4 regions of the Halomonas sp. Cn5-12 genome follow, and region 1 is predicted to be linked to each of the others. Evidence: predicted binding sites of a transcription regulator. Region 1 holds the regulator's gene; each other region holds the start of a gene.
What was found. The regulator sigma-54, encoded in region 1, starts transcription at its own class of promoters, with help from an activator protein. The targets are predictions, from matches to a motif close to TGGCACNNNNNTTGCTNT.

Region 1 (5,726 bases):
GCTGGCACCGTCGCTGCAGCATCGCGTCGATACCGTCACGGCCTGGGTGAACCGGTTGAATCGTTTAGCGCCTGTAACCGCCATCAGCCAAGAGTTGGTGCGCTTTGATACGCAGAAGCTGGATAACCCCGAGATCAACGGCGTGGAGTACCAGCAAGGCACGCTGCTGGGCTACGAAGTACGCGAGTACCTGCTGGAAAAATGGGGCCGTGAATGTGCCTATTGCGGCACCGCCGATACGCCGCTGGAGATCGAGCATGTGATACCGCGCTCGCGGGGCGGCTCGAACCGCGTCAGTAATTTGACCCTAAGCTGCCACCCCTGCAACCAGAGCAAGGATGCGCTGTCACTGGTGGATTTTTTCGCCACTGACAAAGGCCTGAAAAAGCGCCTGAAAGCCAACGGCCACACCGCTAACGCTCGGCTTGAGCGTGTGCAGCGCCAGCTCAAGCAACCGCTGCGCGATGCCAGCGCGATCAATGCCACGCGCTGGGCGCTGTTTAATGCGCTCAAAGCGACTAGCTTGCCGGTGGCTGTCGGCACCGGCGGTCGCACCAAGTACAACCGCCAGCGACTGGGCATTCCTAAAACCCATGCTCTAGACGCGGCCTGTGTCGGTGCGTTCGACGCACTACATGCTTGGCAGGTGCCCACATTAACCATCAAGGCGATGGGGCGTGGTAGCTATCAGCGCACCCGCTTAACGAAACACGGGTTTCCGCGTGGCTATCTGATGCGGCAGAAGCAGGTGCACGGCTTTCAAACCGGCGACATGGTGCGTGCGATGGTACCGACTGGCAAGAAAGCAGGTACCCATACGGGGCGTGTCGCGGTACGCAAAACCGGCAGTTTTAACATCCAGACCGAACAGGGGGCCGTGCAAGGCATCTCGCACAAATACTGCACCCTCATCCAACGCGGTGATGGCTACGGCTATCACTTTACACCCTTCACCCACCTAACAGGAGGAGCGGGACAGGCGGTGGCGTAACCCAGTCGCCCTGCGGGCGACGCGCTATCCCTCCCGGCGCTAAAGCACCGGGTTTCTCGCGCAAAATCTGATGAATGCTCTAATCCGCACTGCACTTCTTGCCCTAGCCGTGCCGCTTGTCACAATTGCACTGCCTGTAGCGGCACAAAACCAAGCGCCTATTCATGTGGAGGCCGACCGGTTAGACCTTGACCAACGAGCAGGGACAGCCGTGTACACCGGTAACGTTGACATTCGCCAAGGCAATATGCAGCTACGCGGAGAGCGTGTCGAAATTCAGCGTAACAATGCTGGCGAGTTGTCTCGCGCCATCGCTACGGGCGAGCGTGCTTACTTGCGTAACCAAATTGAAGACCAAGAAACCCCTATAGAAGGCTGGGCGCGTCGGATTATTTATCACGTTTCCGAACGCCGGGTTGAGCTGATTGACCAAGCTGAGCTGACCCAGCAAGGAGATCACTTCCAAGGTGGACGTTTAGAGTACTTTATCGATCAAGAAGTAGTACAAGCACGCTCTGACGTTAGCGGCAGTGAAAATCAGCGTATTCGTATGACCCTTCAGCCCGAACAATAGGAAGTGGCCACGTGGCAGCATCAACATCCCCAGTCCCCACACCAGTAAAAACGCTCTACGCCCATCATTTAGCGAAGAGCTATAAGCGCCGCCGTGTGGTTAAAGATATTAATCTGGAAATCACTCAAGGTAGCGTGGTTGGGCTACTTGGCCCTAATGGTGCAGGTAAAACCACCTCGTTTTATATGATTGTGGGGTTGGTCAAATTGGATGCGGGCAAAGTAGGCATTGACGACCTTGACCTCACTCATGCTCCTATGCATGAACGCGCCATGGCAGGGATTGGTTATCTACCCCAGGAAGCTTCCATCTTCCGCAAGCTCTCCGTGGCTGACAACATTATGGCCATTTTAGAGACACGCAAAGAGCTTGATCGAAGCGCCCGGGAAGCACAACTTGAGTTACTACTTGAAGATTTTCACATCACTCATATACGCGACAACTTAGGCATGAGTCTTTCTGGGGGCGAACGCCGCCGTGTTGAAATCGCCCGCTCATTGGCCACCGAACCGGCCTTTATCCTGCTGGATGAACCTTTTGCCGGGGTTGACCCGATTTCCGTTGGGGAAATTAAAGCTATCATTCGAGCGTTAAAGAAACGCCACATTGGCGTATTGATCACCGACCATAACGTTCGTGAAACGCTGGATATTTGTGATATTGCCTACATTGTTGGCGACGGTCACATCATTGCCAGTGGAAACGCCCAGGAAATCCTCAACAACCAGAAGGTTCGAGATGTCTATTTAGGCGCTGATTTCCGCCTTTAAACAGTGACCTGCAGAAGCATTTCTTTTAGTGGCATGCTTATTGCACTTGCACCAAGCCATAACTCGCTCTAGGGTGGAGCTTTCTGATTAACGAGTGGTTCTCAGATGGTCATGAAAGCTTCTCTCCAATTGCGTATCGGCACACAGCTGACCATGACACCTCAGCTGCAGCAGGCTATCGCCCTGCTTCAGCTATCGACGCTGGACCTTCGTCAAGAAATTCAGCAAGCGCTAGATGCCAATCCCATGCTTGAGCAAGAAGATGAGTTTGGCGAGCAGGCTGTCAGTGAGCCTCAAGAGGCTGAGTGGTCCGAGAGCATCCCCAACGAACTCTCCGTCGACAGTGACTGGTCAGATACCTATCAAGACATAGGCAGCCTGGGTGGCAGCAGTGAAGGCCCCGACTTCGAGCGCCAAGCCGCTGGACAAAGCCTACATGGCCACCTGCTATGGCAACTGGCCATGACAGACTTTAGCCCGCGAGAATACGCCATCGCGGAAAGCCTGATTGATGCGCTGGATGCCAACGGCTATCTCACCCAGCCGCTTAATGACATTCGGGAAGGATTAAAAGCCCAAGGCCATGACAGCTTAAGCCAGCGGGAAGTGGAAAATACCCTGCTGCGCTTGCAGCAATTTGAGCCCACCGGCGTCTTTGCCCGAGACCTGCGTGAATGCCTGATGCTGCAACTCGCCTCACTACCTGAGGACACCCCTCTGCTAATGCCCGCCAAACGGCTGGTTCGCCAGTTTTTGGAAGCATTAGGCAAAGACGATATGCGGCTTCTCAAGCGCCGTTTAAGCCTTGATGACGAGCAGCTTGACGATGTCATCCGTTTAATTCGCAGCCTTGACCCACGCCCTGGGAGCACCTATGGCGTTACCGACGACAGCTACATCACCCCCGACCTAGTCGTTCGGCACGACAATGAAGGTTGGCATTTAGAGCTCAATCCAGAAGCACTACCACGCTTGCGTATACAGCCCGACTACGCCAGCTTGATCAAACGCGCAGACAAAAGCCAAGACAACCAGTTCCTCAAAGAGCACCTCCAAGAAGCCCGCTGGCTGATCAAAAGCTTATCGAGTCGCAATGACACGCTGCTACGAGTTGGGCGTGAAATTATTGCACGCCAAATTGGCTTTCTGGAGCATGGCGAAGAAGCAATGAAACCGCTGATTTTAGCGGATATTGCTGAAGCGGTAGAGATGCACGAATCCACCATATCTCGTGTGACCACGCAGAAATTTATTCACACGCCACGGGGCGTTTTCGAGCTTAAGTACTTCTTCTCAAGCCAGGTAAGCGGCCAAGACGGCGGCGACAGCCACTCCAGCACAGCCATTCGCGCCCGCATCAAAAAGCTGATTCAGGATGAGCCCTCAGGAAAACCGCTCTCCGATAGCCGCTTGGTGACTCTGCTTGAAGAGGGGGGCATTAGCGTTGCACGGCGTACTGTCGCAAAATATCGGGAGTCAATGGGCATTCCCTCGTCAAGTGAGCGCCGCCGTTTACGCTAGTTAAGCGGTACGTATGAACAAACTCAACGCAAGGGCTTTGCAATAGCGTAAAAAGGGTTACAATCGAAGTACAGTCCGATGGATAAGGAGCACGTCAATGCAAGTAAACATCACTGGTCATCACGTTGAACTGACTGACGCCTTGCGCGACTACGTTAACGAAAAGCTAGAGCGCGTTGAACGCCACTACGACAACATTACCACGGTGCAAGTGACCTTATCTGTTGAGAAGGAGCGCCAGCAAGCAGCCTGCACACTGCACGCTGCCGGTGCAGACCTTCACGCCGAAGCGCTTGATAACGACATGTATGCCGCTATTGATGCGCTAGCAGACAAAATCGATCGTCAACTCGTTAAACATAAGGAAAAAGCACAAGCTCGCGCCCAGGGCGCTGGTGTGCGTTAACTCAATGACGTTGGAAACCATCCTCCCCCCGGAGCGCGTGCTTTATGACGTTCCCGGGGGCAGCAAAAAACGGGTGCTGGAGTTTTTCAGCACCTTTATCGCCCAAAATACACCCAGCCTAGATAGCCAAGAGGTGTTTAGCCGACTCATTGGCCGCGAGCGACTAGGCAGTACGGGGATAGGCAACGGGGTTGCCATCCCCCACGCTCGCAGTCCTCACTGTAGCGCACCCATTGCTGGCTTTTTAAAGCTTGCTGAGCCAGTAGACTTCGACGCCATTGATGGCGACCCGGTGGATCTTGTGTTTGTGCTGCTGGTACCAGAAGAGGCAGATGACACCCACCTAGCACTGCTTGGCCAAGTGGCTACTATTATGAACGACGCCCATACGCGTCAGCAGTTACGTAAAGCCGATAGTCAGCGCGAACTCTTAGCACTTATTACCGCCAAGATTCGCGAACAAGCCGCCTAGGCTTTATGGGCGGTGGCCACTGCACGCAGCGATAATTTCCTCCCATGCAAGCCAAGAGAGACGCTATGCAACTGGTGATCATTAGCGGCCGTTCAGGGTCCGGTAAATCTATCGCCTTACAAGCGCTAGAGGATCTTGGCTACTACGCTATCGACAATTTACCCGCCATGCTGCTGGGCTCATTAGTTGATGAACTACGTGAGCAAGGCGAGCGCACTCACTTAGCAGTGAGCATTGACGCGCGCAACCTTCCTACGGCGCTTGAACGCCTCCCAGCTTTACTGGAAGAACTACGCCAGCGAGAAATTCGTTTTCAGGTCATCTATCTGACCACGGATGCGCGCATTCTTTTGGAGCGTTACTCAGCCACCCGCCGTCGCCACCCGCTTACCCGGGATAGCGAAATGACGTTGGAAGAGGCCATCAATAAAGAAGAAGAGACGCTGCTTGAAATTCGCGATCTCGCTGACTTGTTGATCGATACGTCGCGCTTATCCGTGCATGACCTGAGACGCCGCATTACTGATCAAGTCGCCCACCAGCGAAAAGATCAGCTAACACTGACGTTTGAGTCGTTTGGCTACAAACGCGGCGTACCCATGGATGCCGACTTAGTCTTCGATGTTCGCTGCCTGCCCAACCCTTATTGGGACCCTACCCTGCGCCAATTTACAGGGCGTGATGCTGATATAGTGGCGTTTTTAAGTAGCTACCCAATGGTCGAGGCAATGACCAATGATATTCAGGCTTGGTTGGAAAAGTGGCTTCCGGCTTACCAAAATAGCCAGCGAAGTTATATAACCGTGGCTATTGGCTGCACCGGCGGGCAACACCGCTCTGTTTATATGGTCGAACAGCTTGCTAAAAAGCTGGTTAAACAGACCGGAGAAGTACAGTTGAGACACCGTGAGCTGGGGTTACAATACACGCTGAGCGAAGAGCCTGCGGTGCCATGCGTTACCACACCCGCCGCTGCCAGCACGCCCTGAGTT
Region 2 (5,726 bases), on a different contig from region 1:
ACGGTAGAGTTCCGTGTGGCCCTTCTGACGGCCAAACCCTTTTACTTCCGTTACCGTAATGCCCTGCACGCCGATATCCGAGAGCGATTCGCGTACGTCATCAAGCTTGAAGGGCTTGATAATGGCTGAGATCAATTTCATTGCGACATCCTCTAGCTTGGTGGCCTGCTGTCATGCAGACAGCGTTATTAACCGATTGTCATAACCATCGAGGTTAGCGGGGGCGCTCGCATAGCCAAGCCCGTTACCCAGTCGATTAAGCATACACCGCCAAGGGCGGAGAATAAAAAAACCAGTACGTACCTAGCTAATAACAACCAGCATGCAACCTACCTGGGAAGGACAAAAAGGCCTCCCACGGTGGGGAGGCCAAAAGGAGCACGCCAGCTCACATGATTAGCGCAAGCTTATTTCTTAACGCTAAACTCGGGATAGGCTTCCAGACCGCACTCAGCGATATCGACGCCTTCATACTCTTCTTCTTCGCTAACGCGGATACCCATGACCGCTTTCAGCACCAGCCATACCACTAAGCTTGCGATGAAGACCCAGCCAAAGATGCCCACGATACCGATCAACTGTGCACCGAAGGACGCATCGCCATTATTCAGCGGTACTGCCAACACACCCCAGATACCGACCACACCGTGAACCGAGATAGCACCCACAGGGTCATCCAGCTTCAGCTTGTCCAGCGTGATGATGGCAGCGACCACGATCAGGCCACCGATGGCACCAATCAAGGCGGCACCCAGCGCAGAAGGCGACAGCGGGTCTGCGGTAATGGCGACCAGGCCAGCCAGCGCGCCGTTCAGCGCCATGGTGAGGTCCGCCTTGCGGAACCACAGCTTGGCTAGAATAAGCGCGGCGATGACACCACCGGCAGCCGCTGCGTTGGTGTTCACGAACACTTGCGCAACGTTGTTAGCTGAACCGATATCGGACATTTTCAGCTCAGAGCCACCGTTGAAGCCGAACCAGCCCATCCACAGGATGAAGGTACCCAGCGTGGCCAGTGGCATGTTGGCGCCCGGAATCGCGTGGATAGAACCGTCCTTGCCATACTTGCCCTTACGGGGGCCCAGTACCAGCACACCCGCCAACGCTGCTGCTGCACCGGCCATGTGGACGATACCCGAGCCCGCATAGTCAGAGTAGCCAACGCCATCCAGCCAGCCGCCGCCCCAGGTCCAGTAGCCAGACACCGGGTAGATGAAGGCGGTCATGACCACCGCGAAGGCCAGGAAGGCCCACAGCTTCATACGCTCGGCCACGGCACCCGACACGATCGACATCGCCGTTGCGACGAACACGACCTGGAAGAAGAAGTCCGAACGCATGGAGTAGTAAGGTGCATCTTCACCACCGGCCAGCACCGCATCGACGCTGTTCTCGGTACCGATCAGGAACCCAAGGCTAGGCAGGAAACCGCCTTCGCCGCTGGAGTACATGATGTAGTAGCCCACCAGCAGGTACATGGTGCAGGCAATGGCAAACAGCGCAATGTTCTTGGTCAGAATTTCAGCGGTGTTCTTGGAACGTACCATACCGGCCTCGAGCATCGAGAAGCCGGCGGCCATCCACATGACCAGTACGCCGCAAATCAGGAAGTAAAACGTATCGAGCGCATAGCTCAATTCTGTAAGCTCGTTCATCAGGTGTTCCCCGTGATCCAAGAGAAGTTATACGTAGTGGGTCGTCGTTGTGTGGGCAGGCCTATACCGCGTCGGCGCCACGCTCTCCGGTACGAATACGAATGACATCTTCCAGCGGCGTCACGAACACTTTGCCGTCACCGATCTTGCCGCTGTTGGCAGCGCTGCAGATGGCATCCAGCACGCTCTCCAGACGCGCATCGTCCACGGCCACTTCCACTTTCACCTTGGGCAGAAAGTCCACTACGTACTCGGCACCGCGATACAGCTCGGTGTGGCCTTTCTGCCGACCAAATCCCTTGACCTCAGTAACCGTAATCCCCTGCACGCCGTTGTCGGCGAGTGCTTCACGAACGTCGTCAAGCTTGAAAGGCTTGATGATAGCGGTGATGAGTTTCATCCCGGATCTCCCCTGCTGGTTCAGTCCCACTCGGTGGAGAGCGGCGTGGCCGCCCGAATTTAGTGCTTGCCCTGCTAATGCTCATACCGTGCCACTGTATTTTTTATCATTGAAATTCATACCCTTAAGGTTTCAAAAGTGCGCTTTACAGCCACTGGCAAGGCGACTACGCATCCATTCACACCCACCCATGCACTAAAAACGATCACCAATAAAAGCGGCACGCTCTTTTTTGATGCATGCGCACACTGCAGGAGAAAACGCACGCGGGGCATGCGGTTTGGCAAAGGGTTGCGTATCCTTACAGGTAAGCTATCCACATTTATGCGCCACCGTTTGAGGAGAGAGCCATGACGCCCCAGGATCGCATCAGCCGTTTAGCCCAGCAGATAGGCGACCGTTTACAGAATGCTTCCCAGGCCCCGGAAGACATTCAGAAAGGCGTGCAGCAAGTGGTACGAGGCGCCTTCGACCGCCTGGAGCTGGTATCACGAGAAGACTTTGATATCTTGATGGATGTGCTTCAGCGCACGCGCGCGCGTGTCGAAGCGCTGGAGCGTCAGGTGGCCAGCCTGGAAGCCACGGTGGAAGCGGCCAGCGCCGCGCAGCCCCCCCCCATGGAAGCCGAAGTACCGCCAGCCCCCGTTGAGCCTGCCGAGCAAGGCAAGCCCACCCCCGGCAACCCAAGCTGAGGCAACGCTGGGTGGCCTTGGATAGGCACCCAGCGCGCTTATCCGCCTGACCCCTTACGGCTCACTTTGTGACGCATCAAACGCGCGAAGGCATGGCGAAAGCCACCTCATGCACCATGTTGGAGCAGTTACGCCCCTGAGGCGTCTCGCGCTGACGACTTGTGCGACCTCCGCTGTTTCCATTTGCAATTGATAAACAGAATCGTTTAAATAAAGCGCTTATTGTCAGGTGCCCACTTCATGCGCTGCATCCCCCGACTCCCGACCCTGGCCCGCAGCTGCTTGCTCGCGGCAGCCCTGCTGTTCAGCACCGCCAGCCACGCCCAGTGGGCCACTATCGACTGGACCATCGCCGAAACGCTGCTGGCGATTGGCGCTCCGGTCAGCGGTATCGCGCAACAGCCGGGATATCACGATTGGGTAGGCGAGCCGCGTATCCCGGAGCACGTCAGCGACCTTGGCCTACGCACCCAGCCCAACTTCGAGCAGTTGGCCCAATCGCCCCCTGAGCAAACCCTGCTCTCGCCCATGTTTACCGGGCTGATTCCTCGGTTGGAGCGCATCGCGCCGGTGGGCACTTTCGCCCTTTACTCGCCAGGCACCGATACGTGGCAGGAAATGCAGACCCTCACCCGCCAGTTGGGCGAGTTGACCGAACGCAACGCAGAAGCCGACGCGCTGATCGAGAACACCCAGCAGCTGATGCGCGAGCTGCGCTACCCGCCCGGCAACGCATCTCCATTGCTGATGGTGCAGTTCATGGATGCTCGGCATGTGCGGGTATTTGGCGAGAACAGCCTCTACAACGCCGTATTGGAACAGCTGGCGCTGCCCAACGCCTGGGATGAGCCCACCAACGCCTGGGGCTTCGCCTTGGTCGGTATCGAGGCGCTGGCACGCTACCCCGACGCCACCCTGGTCATCGTTGACCCGCTCCCCGCAGGGGTGGAAGCGCAGTTGGAAAAGAGCGGCCTGTGGCAACAATTGCCGAGCGTTCAACATGGCCATCTGCTGCGCCTGCCGCCAGTCTGGAGCTTTGGCGCCCTGCCCTCCGCCCAGCGCTTTGCCCGCGAACTGAGCAGCGCATTGAACGCCCAGGGGGCACATTAACGCTTTACTCGCTGGCCGCTCAGTAGCGCTCAACGCTTGAAATAAAGTAGGCTTAGCCAACGAGCAGACTCATTAAACTGAGTGAGCCAATTGAGAGACGTTGCGAGGGAGCGCCATGACATTAGCGATTGTGGCCACGCGGGCGGGCGTGGGGTTGGAAGCACCGGCGGTGCATGTCGAAGTACATCTGGCGAATGGCTTGCCGGGCCTGACACTGGTAGGCCTACAGCGATTCATAGCGTTAGCTGGTTTACCTTTGAAGACGGCTTCAGCACGTCCCCTGATCCGCGATTAATTAGCCTGGAACCCTTCGAGCCATAAGGGTCGCTAGCAAAAGGCTGGGGTAAACCCGGCCTTTTCACTATTAGCGCATACTCACTCCCGGCCTGGGTCTCCCGCCAAATATGCTTGGTAAAGGTCATCAAACAACATATCGGTATGTTGCAGCAGGGCATCATCGTCGTCACAGCGCTCTTTAGCCCCGGCCAGCATAAGTTTTAACCCCACGGCCTCTGGTACAGGGGTGCCCCCCACGTCCAAGTAGTGTACTAGCTCCGCAATTCTGCTCAAGCCTGCCTGCGTCTCAAGGCTAAAACTCGCGAGCAGCACTTCAAACGTCACCTTGTCATCAATATGGGTGAAATAGGCTCCATCATAATCAAACCCCAGCGCGTCTGGCGGGCACTGGCTTGGATGTTCTAGCCACACGAAGCGAGCCTCAGGATCAATAAAGCGCTTGATCAACCAAGCCGATGCTAGCCTATCCACCCAAGGGCGACGGCGCGTGGCCCACCGTTTTCCACGAAATGCAGAGTGATCAAGCCGTGGGATCTCGGCCTGGATCGGCTGGGGCTCATCTGGCACAAAGCAACGATTGAAGACGGTCTCCGCTTCTGCCAAGGCCATGATAGCGCGCTCGCTTTCTGATCCTGGAAAAAAATCAATCTCCACAATGCTTTGTAAACGTCGCTGCAACTGGGTCAATTGACGCTGCGCGTCTCGCTCCTCCAACTGAGGGCATGCCTGTTTCCAGTCAGCCACTGCCGCCCGTAAGGCCTGAAAATCTGGCGTTCGATCAAAGAGCGAAGGCAATACCTCGACGCTATCTATGGCTGAATCGTCTACCTCGATCAGCAGCGCGTTACCTCCCAGCTCCCGAATAGCGCCGACTTGCAGCTCCAGCGCTTCCCTTCGCGTGGGGCTAGCAGGCAGTAAGTAGACGCCGTCTCTGAGTACCGCAGCACCTAAACCACGAAGTGCCCGCCAGATCCTCATACGGGGTGTGCCCGACCGCCCACTGAGGCGCATGATCAGGATTAACCAGTGTTGTTCGTTATCTGCCATACCGCCTCTTACGTTGCATATATAACCTTACTGTTATACATTCTACAAAATAATACCCTGACTCGTTAGAGAGTGTGCCATGCCGTCCAACATTGAGTCGACCCATCAAGTCCCGTTCCGTGAGGCCGTTAGGGTCTGGTTAAGAATCGCACTATTGAGCTTCGGCGGCCCAGCGGGTCAGATAGCGGTGATGCATCGCATCCTTGTCGAAGAAAAAAAATGGATTGGCGAGCGCCGTTTTCTGCACGCGCTTAACTATTGCATGATGCTGCCGGGGCCAGAAGCGCAGCAGTTGGCTATCTATATCGGTTGGCTGATGCATCGTACCAAAGGTGGTTTAGTCGCGGGCAGCCTCTTTGTGCTACCTGGCTTCATCGCCATTCTAGCCCTGAGCTACCTGTATGCCGCCTTAGGCAATGTGGGAGCCGTTGAGGGACTCTTCTTTGGCCTAAAAGCGGCGGTTCTGGCCGTGGTACTTAACGCTGTCGTCCGTATCGGCAAGCGGGCGCTGAAAAATCAGATAAT
Region 3 (5,726 bases), on a different contig from region 1:
GCTGAATGCGTTGTGTCAGCGCTTGCTGTAACGCTTCGCTAGCGGGTTCGCTTGCGGTGGCCATCAGTGGGTAGGTTAGCGTCAGACAGAGCGCGGCCCCTATCGCCCATCGTCTTAGTGGCTGATTGTCGTTCATCGCCCCTCCTTGCGTTACTATGCAGCGTTGTGGTGTGGCTTCACTCTTTTTGCTTAACGTCATATCAGCTGTTCCCGTACCGATACGCGTTTTTTATCATAGCCGTTTACGTTTACTCGTTATGACTCTACGTGTGTACCCTTTTTTCGCCACTTTAGTCAGGATTGCACCCATGCTTTTTCGCTCACGCATAACCACTGTACTGTTTTCTTTACCTATCGTGTTACTTTCTTACCCGCTTCAAGCGGCGAGTTTTTTCTCCCAGGTGGCAACAGCACCGCCCGCGGGTGTTTCTCCTCTTCACCACCAGTTACTCCAGTTAGCACCAGGGGCCACGCCCGAGGCACTGCGCCTTGCTGCCCAGGCACTAAGCTGTGCAGACCCATCAGCAGAGCGCCTAGCCGTAATTGATTACTCGCTCCCCTCTTCAGAGCCACGCATGTGGGTATTTGACCTTCACCAGCATACCCTGTTGTTTGAAGAGCTGGTGTCACATGGCCAGGGCTCTGGCGATGCGGTGGCTAGTGCTTTCTCGAATACACCTGACAGCCATCAGTCCAGCATTGGCCTGTTCCGCACTATGAATAGCTACTACGGCCGTAATGGCTATTCGCTGCGCCTGGACGGCCTGGAGCCAGAAGTGAACGATCTAGCTTTTGAGCGAGCAATTGTTATTCACGGCGCCGACTATGTTAGCGATGACTTTATTGCGCAAACCGGCCGCCTTGGCCGTAGCCACGGCTGCCCCGCCGTGCGTGAAGACATCACATATCCGCTGATTGATAGTTTGAAAGAGAACCAGTATGTCTTTGCTTACTACCCTGATGAGGAGTGGTTAGCTACTTCTCAGGTGATTAACTGCCCTACCGCACTGTCGTTAGCTCGCCGCTAAAGGGTAGGTAACAATTAAGAAAAGCAGTCGTGAAGCATGAAAATACTCCCTCTTTTTATATGCAAGAGGTTGATTTTGATCGTGAATCGATACTCTTTCCAGGCAGACATGGAAACCCTCTGCAATACTCTGTGATAAAAGATCACACAACGCTCCGCTACTGCAGGTATTGGTCATGTTTGCCTTTATGCACCCCTTTCAAACGATCCGCCGTTTAGAGCATGAAGTTACCGAGCTGCGTACTCAGCTTGCGACTGAAAAAAGCGTTCATGGTTGCCGTGCTATTAGCCTGATGACACCGGTTGAATCGATCAGCATGCTCCAGTCCAAAGGAGCAGATATGCTGACTTCATTAAGCACGGGGGCCGAACACCATGCCGAGCAGTTAGCGAGTGAACGGGCCACTTTGTCAGACCTATTTGCGCGGTTTCATCATGCCGAACAAACGGCTCAGACGATCAAACACCAGTGTCAACGCTTCCAACAGGCAGATGTTCACTATGCAGCCCCGCTCGCTAGCGAACAGGCGCTGCACGAGCTACGCAAAATCGGTGTAGAGCTATCCCATAACGCCGGGCATACCCGTGCACTTGCCATGACCACGGCGCTAGAGGAGGCTCATATACACCAGGAGCCCTCTGGCTTACCTGCTATCGTCAGCGATATCCAGCACCTTGCCGACCATACGCAGCATCTAGGCCACCAATTGGATCACTGGATTGAGCAGGTTGCCATATTGCTAAAAGAAGATGCTCGCGTGCAGGCCCATCAGCGGGAAACATCTACGGCGCTGGTCAATGCAGCCCAAGCGGCAGAGCAGGTGATAGAGCAACTCATGGATCAAGCACGTCATATGTATAAAGTGATTCACCACAGCACCACGACGGCCTGTTTGCACGCTGCCAAGCTAGAGCACGCCGTTTGGAAAAGTCGGATCTACCACCAGCTACTTTCCGCCTATTTCGAGGACCACATGGTGGATCATCAGCACTGTACGCTAGGCCGCTGGTACTTTACGGGCGAGGGGCGGCGCTACAAACATACCGAGGCGTATCGCTCGCTGGCGGCTCCTCACCGCCGCTTCCATGAAAGCGGCTTGGACGCTTTGCGCTATGCAAGACAAGGGGATCATACGGGTCAACTGGCCTCCCTAGCACTAATGGAGGAAGCAAGCGTAGCACTTGCTAAGCAACTTGATCAGCTTATGGAGCAGGCTGTTTATGAGATACCGATGTCAGCAAGTCATCCTTCACCGCTTGCTGATGCGCCTTAAATTGCTCCCCATATAACACTCCTCCCGTAATGCGTTATTTATGCCATGCTGAGCATGGAACTCATAACGCAGACGGTGAGGATGACGATGGCAGCTGCAAAGAAGCTAGATCTCGCGCTACAAGGCGGTGGAGCCCATGGTGCTTATACCTGGGGAGTTATTGATCGACTTCTGGAAGATGACCGTATTGAGATTGAGGGCATTAGTGGCACCAGCGCAGGCGCTATGAATGGCGTAGTCATGGCAGATGCCCTTACCCGTGGTGGTAAACAGGCCGCCCGGCAATCTCTCAGGAATTTTTGGAAGGCGGTAAGCCGCGCGGGCATGGCAAGCCCTATCCGCCGCTCGCCGATGGATGTACTAACCGGCAATTGGAGTTTGGAGCACTCCCCCGGCTATATCGCCATGGACTTGATGACTCGCCTGGTGTCGCCCTACCAACTCAACCCGCTCAATTTGAATCCATTGCGCGATATTGTGGCGGCCCACATCGACTTTGAGCGGGTACGCCAGTGCGACCAGCTAAAGCTCTTTGTGGCAGCTACTAACGTGCGCACCGGCAAACAGCGTGTGTTTCGTCGAGAAGAGATGAGCGTCGATGCGGTCATGGCATCGGCTTGTCTGCCCTTTATGTTCCAGGCTGTGGAAATCGACGGCGAAGCATATTGGGACGGCGGCTACATGGGCAACCCAGCCCTCTTCCCCTTAATGGAAGAGTGCAGCGCAAGGGATATTCTGTTGGTACAGATCAACCCGATTCGCCGTGATGAACTACCCACCTCCGCTTCGGCCATTATGAACCGCCTTAACGAAATCACCTTTAATGCCGCGCTGATTAAAGAAGTGCGCATGATCGCGCTGTTGAAACGCACCCTTGAAGAGCAGGGTATTGAAAACTGCTACCAGCAGTCGCTTTTTCACCGCATTAGTGGCGATCAGGCACTCGATAGCTTATCGGTTTCAAGCAAACTCAACTCTGAATGGCCATTTTTATGCCACCTGTTTGACCAAGGGAGAGAAGCCGCCGACAACTGGATCACGGCTAACTTTGATGCCATCGGCCAACGCTCAACCCTGGATATTGATGCAGTATATCTGCACGAATAACTCCCTTCAGCCATCCAGCACTGCCCCAACTTGGCGCACTCTGCTCATGAGGAGTGCGCTCACTTGATTAATCTAGTGATTTTATTTCCCTTAGCACTGCTTTGAAAAAACAGTAAGCAACTGATTTAAATATTTAAAAAGACAGATGGCGGAGTATTTGCTTATTGCTATGCAGTAGTAGTAGGCGTGGACCAGGCCCGCAAGGGTACGAGTGCGTCGAACCTGACCTTCAATGGCGAAGGCATGTTCTCGTAACCACGCAACGCCTGATGCGTTGTGTCTCGGCAAACTCGTTCTATGCTCTGTGAGGCCATCCATGGACATTCGCAATAAAGCCAACCGCATTCGACTGTTGAACTTCTCAACACCGCAAATGCGCGCGTTTCACCTCTCCTGGTTCGCATTTCATATCTGCTTTTTCGGCTGGTTCGGCATTGCGCCGCTAATGGCGGTGGTTCGCGAGGATCTATCACTCACCCAAACCCAAATCGGCAATACCATTATTGCCTCGGTGGCGATCACCGTGGTGGTGCGCCTGTTGATTGGCGTGCTGTGTGATCGTATTGGGCCACGTAAAACCTACACAGGCCTACTGATGCTCGGGTCCATTCCGGTTATGGGCATTGGTCTGGCTAACAGTTTTGAAACGTTTTTGCTGGCCCGCCTAGCGATTGGCGCTATCGGCGCTTCGTTTGTGATTACCCAGTACCACACCACCATGATGTTTGCGCCCAATGTGGTTGGCACAGCTAATGCCACGAGCGCAGGTTGGGGCAACCTAGGCGGCGGCACCACACAAATTGTTATGCCGTTGATTTTTGCGGGCATGCTGATGCTAGGCGTTAATGAGGCGCTCGGCTGGCGTCTGGCCATGGTCGTGCCTGGCGTAGTGCTATTTTTTACCGGTATCGCTTACTGGCTGTTCACTCAAGATGCCCCAGACGGCAACTTCAGCGAGCTGCGCGCCCGCGGTGAACTACCGCCAGCCACCGGAGAGCATGGCGCAGCCCAGAGCTTTTTAGCGGCGGCAAAGGATATCCGCGTTTGGGCGCTGTTTGTGGTGTACGGACTCTGTTTTGGGGTCGAGCTGACCATCAACAATATCGCGGCAATCTACTTCTTCGATAAATTCGATCTTACCCTGGCAACCGCCGGCTTAATCGCAGGCCTGTTCGGCTTAATGAACATTTTTGCTCGTACCCTTGGCGGCGTTTTTTCCGACCTATTCGCTAAACAGGGTGGGCTAAAAGGACGCGTCCGCTGGCTCTTTATCGCCCTACTATGCGAAGGCATCGCTCTCGTCACCTTCTCGCAAATGCATGTACTCAGCTTGGCGATTGGCATCATGCTGGTATTTAGCCTGTTCGTGCAGATGGCGGAAGGCGCCACCTTTGGTGTGGTGCCCTTTATCAATAAAAAAGCCTTGGGCGCAGTGGCCGGTATTGTCGGTGCAGGCGGTAACGTGGGCGCTGTATCGGCAGCGTTTCTATTCCGTAGCGAAAGCCTCAGCTACCAGCAAGGCCTCTTTTACCTCGGCTTAACCGTATTGGTACTTGCCTCCTGCGTACTGGTCGTTCGCTTTAGTGATGCCACCGAAGCAGAAGAAGCCAGCGCCTATCGTGATGCGGTAGGCAAAGACACAGGAGCAGGCGCACTGTCATTGCGTTAATATTAATTAACACCGCCCCTGCATGCGCATCGCTGTGGGGGCTTTTTACCTTTAGGCGGCGAGTAATAAGGAAATCAACATGTCTTCTGCCCAACAGCTACTCTTAACCGCCCTGCGCTGCGACATTGATAACCTTAACCACCTAGCAACCACAGCAGATATCGTCAGCGATGTCAGCCAGTTTATTCATGTGCTTCAACGCGAGCGAGGAGCCTCGACGATTTACTTAGCCTCAAAAGGCAAGCGTTTTAAAACTCGACGAGCCACTTACCTGCAGCATAGTCAAGCGGCGGAAGCCTCGATGCGTCAGCGTCTCGAAGCGCTTAGCCAGGAGTCACGGCCACAGGCGACAGCGCGCTTATTACGCCGCATTGCTGCCGTCTGGCTGTCACTGGATGAACTAGATGTATTACGGCATGCAATTGAGACCTTCAACATATCGCCAGATGCAGCAACTCAAGCGTTTAACCATCTCATTAGCAATCTCTTAGCGATTGTTTTTGAAGCGGCCGACACAGCGGTCGACCCAGACATTACCCGTGCCCTGGTCGCTATTTTTCATCTTATGCAGGGTAAAGAGCTGGCGGGGCAAGAGCGCGCCTGCGGCGCCTTTGGTTTTACTCTCGGTCATTTCGACAATGCCCACCGT
Region 4 (5,726 bases), on a different contig from region 1:
GTTCGTTGTTTTGAGTGCGGTGGTGGTCATGGTCATCCTCGATTCGGTGGTCACTGGATTACGCAGGGCGGAGCTGGCCGCGCTCCGACGTCATGATGATGGAGGGATCGGGCCGCGTATCGTTGACGAAACTTCTAAAGCGCTTGAGCTTTTCAGGGTTGCTGATGGCGTTGGCCCACTCACACTGGTAGCTCTCCACCACGTGCTGCATTTGACGCTCCAGCTCGTCACCTAGGCCTAGGCTATCCTCCAGAATCACTTCTTTGAGGTAGTCGAGGCCACCTTCCAGGTTTTCCCGCCACACCGAGGTGCGCTGTAAGCGGTCGGCCGTACGCACGTAGAACATCAAAAAGCGGTCGATGGTGCGGTAGAGCTGCTCGTCATCCAAATCGGTGGCGAAGAGTTCCGCATGGCGCGGGCGCATGCCGCCGTTGCCGCACACGTAGAGGTTCCAGCCGTTTTCGGTGGCGATGATGCCGATGTCTTTGCTCTGCGCTTCGGCGCACTCCCGGGTACAGCCGGAAACGCCAAACTTGATCTTGTGCGGGGCACGCAGGCCCTTGTAGCGGTTCTCCAATTGAATCGCCATGCCCACGCTGTCCTGCACGCCGTAGCGACACCAGGTACTGCCGACGCAAGATTTCACGGTGCGCAGCGATTTGCCGTAAGCGTGGCCCGTCTCGAAGCCCGCCTCGATCAGTTCGCCCCAAATGGCCGGCAGGTCTTCCAGCCGCGCGCCGAACAGGTCGATGCGCTGCCCGCCGGTAATCTTGGTGTAGAGCTGATATTTCTGGGCCACCTGCCCGAGCACGACCAGTTTATCCGGGGTGATTTCACCGCCGGCAATGCGCGGCACCACCGAATAGGTGCCGTTTTTCTGCATATTGGCCATGAAGGTGTCGTTGGTATCCTGCAGCGGCACGTGGGCGGCATCGGTGATCGGCTCGTTGAAGCAGGAGGCGAGAATCGAGGCCACCGCCGGTTTGCAGATATCGCAGCCTAGTTGGTGCGTCTCGGCGTTGCCGTGCTTCTCCATCAGCTCGCTGAACGTCTTGATGCCTTCGACACGCACGATGTCGTAAAGCCCTTGGCGGGTATGGGCGAAGTGCTCGCAGATCGATGTATCCACCTCGACGCCGCGGGCCTCCAGTTCGTGGTCCACCACGCTTTTGAGCAGCGCCGCGCAGCCGCCGCAGCCGGTGCTGGCTTTGGTCGCGCCTTTGACGCTGCCAAGATCCGCCGCGCCCGCGTCGATGGCGCTGCAGATGCTGCCTTTGGTCACGTTGTGGCAAGAGCAAATCATCGCCGTGTCCGGCAGGGCATCCGGCCCCAGGGCTGGGGCGGCACCGCTTTGTTGCGGCAAAATGAGCGATGCGGGTTCCTTAGGCAGCTCGATACCGTTGGCGTAGTACTGCAGCAGCGTGTCATACACACTGTTATCGCCTACCAGCATGGCGCCCAGCAGCTTCTTACCGTCGCCCGTGACGACCAGTTTGCGGTAGACCTGGGTGAGCGGGTCGAGGTAGCGGAACATGCGGGCACCAGGGTTCTGGTTGCCGTGGGCATCGCCAATGGAGCCGACATCCACACCCAACAGCTTGAGTTTGGTGCTCATGTCGGCACCGCTAAAACGGTCATCGCCCCCCGTTAGCGTGGCGACGGCCGTTTTGGCCATTTGGTAACCAGGGGCGACGAGGCCGAAGATACTCTGATTCCATAGCGCTACCTCGCCAATGGCGAAGATGTTCGGGTCGCTGGTGCGGCACTGGTCGTCGATCACCACGCCGCCGCGTTCGCCGATGCTCAAACCGCACTCTCGGGCGAGGCTGTCTTGCGGGCGAATACCGGCGGAGAAGACGATCAGGTCGGTTTCCAGCACCTTGTCGTCTTGGAAAACCATGCGTAGGCGGCTGGTGTCGCCGGGTTCGATACGTTGAGTCGCACGCTCGGTGAGGACCTGAACGCCCAGGGCTTCAATTTTCTCTCTGAGCAGCTCGCCGCCTTCGCTATCCACCTGCATGGGCATCAAACGCGGGGCGAATTCCACCACGGCGGTGTCCAGGTTCAGTCCGCGCAGCGCGTTGGCGGCTTCCAGGCCGAGCAAGCCGCCACCGACCACCACGCCGTTGGTGGCGTTTTTGGCCGCTGCCTGAATGGCATCCAGATCATCCAGGGTGCGGTAGACCAAACAGCCGTCGCTGTCGTTGCCGGGAATGGGGGGCACAAAGGGGAAAGAGCCGGTGGCCAGCACGAGCTGGTCATAGGCGTAGTGGCCTTGTTCGGTCACCACCCGCTGCTGTTCGCGATCGATCGAGGTGACCGCTTCGCCGCTGCGTAGTCGAATGCCGTGGCTGCGGTAGTAATCGGCATCACACAGGGCCAGCGACTCTGCGTCGCGGCCGCTAAAGTACTCGGATAGATGCACCCGGTCGTAAGCGCGATGGCGCTCTTCGCCAAAGATAGTGACGTCAAACCCGGCCAGCGCGCCGCTTTCCACCAGCTGTTCGGCAAAATGGTGGCCGACCATGCCGTTACCTACAATGATCAGCGTTTGTTTGTTGGAAGACGTAGTGGGAGTAGACATTGTGTGATTCACCATAGCTAAGCCGCCTCACGGGGGAGAGATAAAGAGGGTGACGAGGTGTCGAGATGCGCATCGAGCGCCGTTTGGGCATCGGTGGCGCCAAACAGAAGCAGGTGGCGGCACGCGGTTAAATCGGTCGCGGCCAGCGCCTGCTCGAAGTACCAGGGGCCGTGGCGGGTATCGCCATACAGCACCGCGCCGACGAGGCGGCCTTGCTGGAGCAGTAAGCGGCAGTAGTCGCCGGTTTCTGGGTCTTGGTAGCGAAGTTCTTCGTGCTTGGCGGCGGCCTCGGTGGGGCCAAAGGCAAACAGGCTGACACCGCTGACCTTGAGTTTGGTGGCCGTGGGGGCTTCTTGATACGCCGCGGGCGTTTCACCACACAGCACGGCGGCCAGCACGTCCACCTGCCGCCAAATCGGTTCCACCAGCCCGTAAGTGTGCTGCTCGAACTGGCAGCATTCGCCTAGCGCATGGATGTGGGCGTCGGAAGTGGTCAGGTGGCCGTCCACGACGATGGCGCGATCGCAGACGAGTCCACTCTGCTGTCCTAGCTCCGCATTCGGGGTAATGCCCGCCGCCACGATGATGCTATCGGCAGGAAGCTTTCGGCCATCGCTCAGGGTGACCGACTGCACCTGTCCTCGACCGTTATCTTCCAAGGCGGCGAGCGATGCGCCGGTTTCAATGAGGATGCCGCGTTCGCGCAGCGTGGCTTCCAGCAACTGAGCGGCGGTGGTGTCTAGCTGACGGTTCATCAACCGATGACTGCGCTGCAAAACGCTGACGGTGAGCGCGCGTCCGCCCCGTTTGCGCAGCCCTTCGGCGGCTTCCAGCCCAAGCAAGCCGCCGCCAATCACCACGGCGTTGCCGCCTTGCCGAGCAATGGCTTCCAAGGCGCTGACGTCGCGCAGGTCGCGAAACGTGTGAACACCGTCGAGCGTGATGCCGGGCACCGCTGGCAGCGCGGGGCGCGAGCCAGTGGCCAAGACCAAGCGGTCATAGCGTAACGTGTTGCCGCGATGTGTGATGAGCAGGCGGCGTTCGCGGTCGATGGCGGTCACGCGGTCGCCAAGTATCAGCGTGACGTCGTTATCGGCGTACCAGGAGGCGTCTTGCAGAGTGAGCGCCTCGGGCGCCAGTTCGCCTGCCAATAAAGGGGAGAGCAAAATACGGTTATAGGCAGGCACCGGCTCCTCACCCACCACCGTAATGCGGTGGGGGCGCTGGGGATGTCGAACCAGCGCGTCGAGCAGTCGCTGGCTCGCCATGCCGTTACCGATGATGACGAGGTGGTCTGTCTGTGAGCACCGGGAAGCGATTTCCATGGGTAGCTCCTTTGGTTGAAGCATCATGTTCAGCAAATAAAAACGCCCCTGGCACAGCCCTCTCAAGAAGGGAGTGTCAGGGGCGTCGTTGCCCGTTGGCGTCGTCGATAACGCGCAGCAACCGCCGTTGGTTGCCGAACTGTCTTATCCTAGTGGTCAGCAAAAAGCCCGCCAGCTCTTGCCGCAGGTGGATTTAATTCAGCTTAATCAGCGTATTAAGCGTTTTTGAGGATTCGGTGGGCCGCGCATAGTTGAGTTGGCGTGCCCTACTTTGGTGCTTGAGCGACGATTCATGCACCCCCTTTAGCCGCTTATTCGACAAAGAGCATTCCTTTAGCGAGTAATGAAAATACAAGCATGTTTATAAGTTATTGTTTTTATAATATTTAATGGTTTTAAGGCCGAGTGGGCGCAGGGTTTGCATTTGTTCAAGTAACAAGGAACAACGGCTCAGTGCAGGGTCTTTGCTCATAACGATCACAACCATAAATTGCGTCGAACAATACCAACGGCAGCAAATCACTGATGAGTACGGCACCGGGTAAATGGTGCCCCTGAGACAACGGCGTCCAGGCAGGCTTCTTTTGAAGCTGGCTTGGGCGCTTTTTGCTTTTTAACGCGGGAGGAAACTGCCATGCCACAGGCCAATCGGCTCGCCCGAACCACCTGCCCCTACTGCGGCGTCGGCTGCGGCGTTACCGCCACGCTGGAGAACGGGCAGCTCATCGCCGTCGAAGGAGACCGCGAGCACCCAGCCAACTATGGCCGCCTGTGCGTGAAAGGCACCGCGCTGCACGAAACGCTAGGAGAGCAGGGGCGCTTGCTGAAGCCGCGCGTGGACGGCCAGGAGGTCTCTTGGGAGCAGGCGCTCACCACCACCGCCGAACACTTGCAAGCGCAGCGCAGCGCCCATGGCCCGCAGTCGGTGGCGGCGTATCTGTCTGGGCAACTCTTAACCGAAGATTATTACGTTGCCAACAAGCTGTTTAAAGGCTTCTTGGGCACTCCGCACCTGGATACCAACTCGCGGCTCTGCATGGCATCTGCCGTGGCGGGCTACAAGCGCGCCTTTGGAGCCGATGCGGTGCCTTGCAGCTATGAAGACCTAGAAGAGGCAGAGCTGGTGGTGCTGGTAGGGTCTAACCTTGCCTGGAATCACCCGGTGCTCTATCAGCGCTTGAAGGTTGCCAAAGAGCGCAACCCGCTGATGCGGGTCGTGGTGATTGACCCCCGAGTGACTGACACCTGTGAAATGGCCGATCTTTACCTGGGTATTCGTCCGGGTAGCGATGCGTATCTGTTCAACGGGCTGCTGGCGTGGATGGACGACCATAACCGATTGGATGGCGTGTACTTAGAACGCCACACCGAGGGGTTAGACGACGCGCTGGGCGCTGCCAAGCAGAGTGCAGGCAGCGTGGAAGCCGTTGCTCGCGAATGTGATGTGGATCCTGAACGCCTGGAAACCTTCTATTACTGGTTTGCCAGCCAGCTCCACGTGGTCACGCTCTACTCTCAGGGGGTGAATCAATCCTCCAGCGGTACCGACAAGTGCAACGCGATCATCAACTGCCATCTAGCGGGCGGGAAAATCGGCCTGCCGGGGGCGGGGCCGTTTTCGATCACTGGCCAGCCCAATGCCATGGGCGGGCGGGAAGTAGGCGGGTTGGCCAATCAGCTGGCGGCGCATATGGATTACCACACCCCGGGTGCGCGTGAGTTGGTTAGCCGCTTCTGGACTACCCAGCACTTAACGCCCGTACTACCGGACGCCCCGGGTTACAAGGCGGTGGAGCTCTTTGATGCCATCGAGCGTG

Region 2: a site for sigma-54 is predicted at 2,132-2,149, ahead of L1249_RS09085 (P-II family nitrogen regulator). Genes of this name have one in related genera too.
Region 3: a site for sigma-54 is predicted at 3,555-3,572, ahead of L1249_RS15595 (NarK family nitrate/nitrite MFS transporter). Genes of this name have one in related genera too.
Region 4: a site for sigma-54 is predicted at 4,317-4,334, ahead of L1249_RS15865 (nitrate reductase). Genes of this name have one in related genera too.

Annotation. Positions count from the first base shown of each region.
Region 1 is NZ_JAKGAY010000001.1:246,419-252,144, forward strand. Features, by position in the region: gene iscB (RNA-guided endonuclease IscB) at 1-991, shown strand, start outside; gene lptA (lipopolysaccharide transport periplasmic protein LptA) at 1,062-1,565, shown strand; gene lptB (LPS export ABC transporter ATP-binding protein) at 1,577-2,335, shown strand; gene L1249_RS01200 (RNA polymerase factor sigma-54) at 2,441-3,856, shown strand; gene hpf (ribosome hibernation-promoting factor, HPF/YfiA family) at 3,954-4,262, shown strand; gene ptsN (PTS IIA-like nitrogen regulatory protein PtsN) at 4,267-4,734, shown strand; gene rapZ (RNase adapter RapZ) at 4,800-5,723, shown strand.
Region 2 is NZ_JAKGAY010000013.1:17,180-22,905, forward strand. Features, by position in the region: gene glnK (P-II family nitrogen regulator) at 1-141, opposite strand, end outside; gene L1249_RS09080 (ammonium transporter) at 408-1,655, opposite strand; gene L1249_RS09085 (P-II family nitrogen regulator) at 1,717-2,055, opposite strand; gene L1249_RS09090 (accessory factor UbiK family protein) at 2,406-2,747, shown strand; gene L1249_RS09095 (ABC transporter substrate-binding protein) at 2,988-3,857, shown strand; partial or broken gene L1249_RS17680 (ATP-binding protein) at 3,973-4,083, shown strand; gene L1249_RS09105 (chromate resistance protein ChrB domain-containing protein) at 4,233-5,201, opposite strand; gene chrA (chromate efflux transporter) at 5,281-5,726, shown strand, end outside.
Region 3 is NZ_JAKGAY010000039.1:19,354-25,079, forward strand. Features, by position in the region: gene L1249_RS15575 (L,D-transpeptidase family protein) at 1-136, opposite strand, end outside; gene L1249_RS15580 (murein L,D-transpeptidase catalytic domain family protein) at 309-1,028, shown strand; gene L1249_RS15585 (CZB domain-containing protein) at 1,369-2,301, shown strand; gene L1249_RS15590 (patatin-like phospholipase family protein) at 2,389-3,408, shown strand; gene L1249_RS15595 (NarK family nitrate/nitrite MFS transporter) at 3,725-5,077, shown strand; gene L1249_RS15600 (nitrate regulatory protein) at 5,157-5,726, shown strand, end outside.
Region 4 is NZ_JAKGAY010000042.1:2,546-8,271, reverse strand. Features, by position in the region: gene nirD (nitrite reductase small subunit NirD) at 1-30, opposite strand, end outside; gene nirB (nitrite reductase large subunit NirB) at 59-2,584, opposite strand; gene L1249_RS15870 (NAD(P)/FAD-dependent oxidoreductase) at 2,602-3,909, opposite strand; gene L1249_RS15865 (nitrate reductase) at 4,544-5,726, shown strand, end outside.